2 regions of the Streptomyces sp. NPDC047042 genome follow, and region 2 is predicted to be linked to the other one. Evidence: riboswitches for the same ligand, from Rfam matches in the RefSeq annotation. Region 2 holds a riboswitch; the other holds the start of a gene.
What was found. A riboswitch is a leader RNA that binds a small molecule or an ion and turns the genes downstream of it on or off. The one in region 2 is predicted to bind glycine.
Positions count from the first base shown of each region.

Region 1: linked by a shared signal. The riboswitch ahead of gcvP (aminomethyl-transferring glycine dehydrogenase) and the one ahead of gcvT (glycine cleavage system aminomethyltransferase GcvT) in region 2 are both predicted to bind glycine.

Region 1 covers NZ_JBEYVP010000011.1:258,324-260,709, reverse strand. Annotated here, with positions in the region: gene ABZ855_RS15620 (DNA polymerase IV) at 1-547, shown strand, start outside; gene ABZ855_RS15615 (PRC-barrel domain-containing protein) at 469-840, opposite strand; glycine riboswitch at 952-1,045, shown strand; gene gcvP (aminomethyl-transferring glycine dehydrogenase) at 1,226-2,386, shown strand, end outside.
Region 2 covers NZ_JBEYVP010000047.1:13,903-16,288, forward strand. Annotated here, with positions in the region: gene ABZ855_RS39915 (AAA family ATPase) at 1-373, opposite strand, end outside; glycine riboswitch at 596-696, shown strand; gene gcvT (glycine cleavage system aminomethyltransferase GcvT) at 857-1,975, shown strand; gene gcvH (glycine cleavage system protein GcvH) at 2,077-2,386, shown strand, end outside.

The DNA.
Region 1 (2,386 bases), on a different contig from region 2:
GTCCGAGACGCTCCGGGGGCCCACCGACGACCCCGCGGTGGTGCGGGAGGCGGCTGCCCGGCTCCTGGAGGCGGTGGACACCACCGGGGGCGTCCGGCTGCTCGGGGTCGGGGTGAGCGGCCTCGCCGACTACACGCAGGAGGATCTGTTCGCCCAGGCGGCCGGGGAGCTGGCCGCGCTCGAGCCGGACGGGGAGGCGGAGCACGAGCCGGTCGAGGAGCCGGAAACGCCCGCCGAGCGGCGCTGGACCACCGGGCACGACGTACGGCATGCCGACTTCGGGCACGGGTGGGTGCAGGGGAGCGGGCTGGGGCGGGTGACCGTCCGGTTCGAGACGCCGGACTCGGAGCAGCCCGGGCGGGTGCGGACGTTCCGGACCGACGATCCCGCGCTGGAGCCGGCGGATCCGCTGCCGCTGGTCGCCCCTGCGGCGCGAAGAACCGGCGGTCCGGCTGAGGAGTCGTCCGGTCAGGTGTCGTCCGTGCCCGCCAGCCTGCCGAAGTCGTGGTCCGGGAAGGGGGGCGGAGGAGCCACGTCGAGGCCGTAGTGGTGGTAGAGCTGGAGTTCCTGCTCCGGGGAGAGGTGGCGGCCGACGCCGAAATCGGGCGCGTCCTTGATCAGGGCACGCTCGAAGGGGATGCGCAGGGTGCCGTCGACCAGTTCGCTGGGCTCCAGGGGTACGAAGGCGTCCCTGCTGAACAGCCCGGTCCGTATGGCCGCCCACTCCGGCACTCCCGTGGCGTCGTCGAGGTAGATCTCGTCGATCGTGCCGATCTTGGTGCCGTTGCGGTCGAAGGCCTTGCGGCCGATCAGGTTGCGCGGATCGATGTCGGTCTGCACGGCGCCTCCGTAGGATCGCAACATCCGTAAGCACTACAAAAGAGCACATTCGGGAAGGCGGCCACTCGAAGGTCTGTGCGTGGACCCGCTGATAGGCTGGCCAATGGCTGCTGACCCTGTGCGGGAGAGTCCTCCGGAACCTCGGAGGCGCCGAAGGAGCAAATCCTCCCCGGAATCTCTCAGGCCCCTGTACCGCACGGACGAGGTCACTCTGGAAAGAAGAGCGGGTGTCGACGGCTTCCGCTCTCACCGACGGTGAAAACCGGGACGTCAGCGCGTTGGCGGTCCGGTGAAGCTCTCAGGTTGAGATGACAGAGGGGGAGGCCGTTCGGGCACCCGTGCCGGGGTGCCCCTCGAAGGTCGCGACGACCAGGAGGCCTCCGTAATGACCGCCCATCGCACTCCGCTCGCCGAACTCGAACAGGGAACGCCCTTCGAACGGCGTCATATCGGGCCCGATCACGAGGACCGGGCCAAGATGCTCGCGCAGGTCGGCTACGGCTCGCTCGACGAGCTGACCGCCGCCGCGGTGCCGGACGTGATCAGGAACGCCGACGCGCTCGACCTGCCGGCCGCCCGTACCGAGGCCGAGGTGCTGGCCGAGCTGCGGTCGCTGGCCGACCGGAACCAGGTGCTGGGGTCCATGATCGGGCTCGGGTACTACGGGACCTTCACCCCGCCGGTCATCCTGCGGAACGTGATGGAGAACCCCGCCTGGTACACCGCGTACACGCCGTACCAGCCGGAGATCTCGCAGGGACGCCTCGAGGCGCTGCTGAACTTCCAGACGATGGTCGCCGACCTCACCGGGCTGCCCACCTCGGGCGCCTCGCTGCTCGACGAGGGCACCGCGGCCGCAGAGGCGATGGCGCTCTCCCGGCGCATGGGCAAGAACAAGAAGGGCCTCTTCCTCGTCGACGCGGACGCCCTGCCGCAGACCATCGCCGTCATCGAGACGCGGGCCGAGCCGACCGGCGTCGAGGTCGTCGTCGCCGACCTGAGCGCGGGCATTCCGGACGACATCGCCGGGCGTGAGATCAACGGTGTGCTCCTTCAGTACCCGGGCGCCTCCGGGGCCGTACGGGACCTGAGGCCCGTGATCGACCAGGCGCACGGGCTCGGTGCCGTGGTCACCGTCGCCGCCGATCTGCTGGCGCTGACGCTGCTCACCTCGCCCGGTGAGCTCGGCGCGGACATCGCGGTGGGGACGACCCAGCGGTTCGGCGTACCGATGGGCTTCGGCGGGCCGCACGCCGGATACATGGCCGTACGGGAGCAGTTCGCGCGCAGCCTGCCCGGGCGGCTCGTGGGTGTCTCCGTGGACGCGGACGGGCACAAGGCGTACCGGCTCGCCCTGCAGACGCGCGAGCAGCACATCCGCCGCGAGAAGGCGACCAGCAACATCTGCACGGCCCAGGTCCTGCTGGCCGTGATGGCCGGCATGTACGCCGTTTACCACGGGCCCAAGGGGCTGCGGATCATCGCGCGGCGCACCCACCGGTACGCCACCATCCTCGCCGCGGGGCTGACGGCGGGCGGCGTCGAG
Region 2 (2,386 bases):
GCAGGGCCCGGCGCAGTCCGGCGTAGTGGGCGAGGCGGACGAGGGGGCGGTAGACGGCGTAGGGAAGGAAGGAGGGCGTACGGGCGTCCCACTCGTCGCGGGTGTTCTGGGAGTCGATGCCGGTGGCGGTCACCGCCCGGCGCATCAGCGTGGACTTGCCGCTGCCGGGCAGACCGGTGACCACGACGAGGTCGCGGGCGCCGAAGGTGAGGCCGTGCGGGCTGCGGCCCGAGCGTTCCCGCAGGTCGCGGATCACGGGTTCCGGGCGCGGGGCGCACGCCTCCCGGACGGGGGCGGCCGGCTGCTTGGGCAGCGCGTCGGTCAGCCCGAGGGCCGAGGTCGTCGCGTACGCCGTGGTCCTGTTCACCGTGATCGTCCTCCCATGGGGTCGGGAGTACCGTCCCCGTCGAGTGTAAAGAGAAGGTAATACGCGGTGTCTCTCGTTTGGGTCCGCTTACTGCAACAGGCCTGCTACAGGGCGATATGCGTGCGATACACACGCTCGTGGCGGGCTGTGCCCCTCCTGTGAAGGGTCCCCCTGCCGTGCCGAAGGAATGCGTGCGATGATGTGGCCGCCAACTGCATACCGGCCGCTTGAATCCGCGCGGGAGAGTTCCGGGACCCCATGGGTACCCGGGCGCCGAAGGAGCAAGTCCCTCCCTTGAATCTCTCAGGCCCCGTTACCGCGCGGGCGAGGCACATCTGAAAAGCGGGCCGCCGGTCGTCGTGACCAGTGGCTCCACCCAAGGTGCAAGTCAGTGACCCGCCGTTTCACCGGTGGTCATGACGAACCTCTCAGGTTCCGATGACAGATGGGGAGGAACGACCTCGCCGTCATGCCCTGGGAGCACTACCGATGAGCAGCACCCCTCTGCGTCTGACCGCGCTCGATGCCCTGCATCGTTCGCTCGGCGCCACCATGACCGACTTCGCCGGCTGGGACATGCCCCTGCGGTACGGCTCCGAGCGCGACGAACATCTGGCCGTACGCACGAAGGCCGGGCTCTTCGACCTCTCCCACATGGGTGAGATCACCGTGTCGGGGCCGGAGGCCGCCCAGTTCCTGAACTTCGCCCTCGTCGGCGACCTCGCGGCGGTGGGCGTGGGCCGCGCCCGCTACACCATGATCTGTGTCGAGAACGGCGGCATCCTGGACGACCTCATCGTGTACCGGCTGGCCGATGCCGAGTACATGGTCGTGTCCAATGCCTCCAACGCCCAGAACGTCCTGAACGAGCTGAGCAACATCGCCGAGGAGTTCGACGTCGAGGTCCGCGACGACCGCGACGCGTACGCGCTGATCGCCGTACAGGGCCCCGAGTCGCCGGGGATCCTGAAGTCCCTCACCGACGCCGACCTCGACGGTCTGAAGTACTACGCGGGTCTGCCCGGGACGGTCGCCGGGGTTCCCGCCCTCATCGCACGCACTGGCTACACCGGAGAGGACGGCTTCGAGCTGTTCGTGAAGCCGGAGCACGCCGTGGACCTGTGGCAGGCCCTGACCAAGGCCGGCGAGGGCGTCGGACTGATCCCCTGCGGACTGTCCTGCCGGGACACCCTCCGCCTGGAGGCGGGCATGCCGCTGTACGGGCATGAGCTGAGCCTCTCCCGCACGCCCTTCGACGCCGGGCTCGGCCGGGTCGTCAAGTTCGACAAGGCGGGTGACTTCGTGGGCCGCGCGGCGCTGCGCGAGGCCGCCGAGCGCGCCTCGTACGAGCCGCCGCGGGTCCTCGTCGGCCTGGTCGCCGAGGGCCGCCGTGTCCCGCGCGCCGGGTACGCGGTCGTCGCCGGCGGCCAGGTGATCGGCGAGGTCACCTCGGGCGCCCCCTCCCCCACCCTCGGCAGGCCGATCGCCATGGCGTACGTCGACGCCGCGTACGCGGAGCCCGGTACGGCGGGCGTGGGCGTGGACATCCGGGGCAGCCACGAGCCGTACGAGGTCGTGGCTCTGCCGTTCTACAAGCGCGGGAAGTGATCCTGCCCGTCGTTCCGGGTTCCCGTGTCCTGCCGGTTCACGGGCCCTCCCTGTAGTACCCCATGCATGACCAGTCCCCCGCGTACAGGAGAATTCAGGCCATGAGCAACCCCCAGCAGCTGCGCTACAGCAAGGAGCACGAGTGGCTGTCGGGCGCCGAGGACGGCGTCTCGACGGTCGGTATCACCGAGCACGCGGCCAACGCGCTCGGCGATGTCGTGTACGTCCAGCTTCCCGACGTCGGAGCCACGGTGACCGCGGGTGAGACCTGCGGCGAGCTGGAGTCGACCAAGTCGGTCAGCGATCTGTACTCCCCGGTCTCCGGTGAGGTCACCGAGGTCAACGAGGACGTCTCCAACGACCCGTCGCTGGTGAACTCCGCCCCGTTCGAGGGCGGTTGGCTCTTCAAGG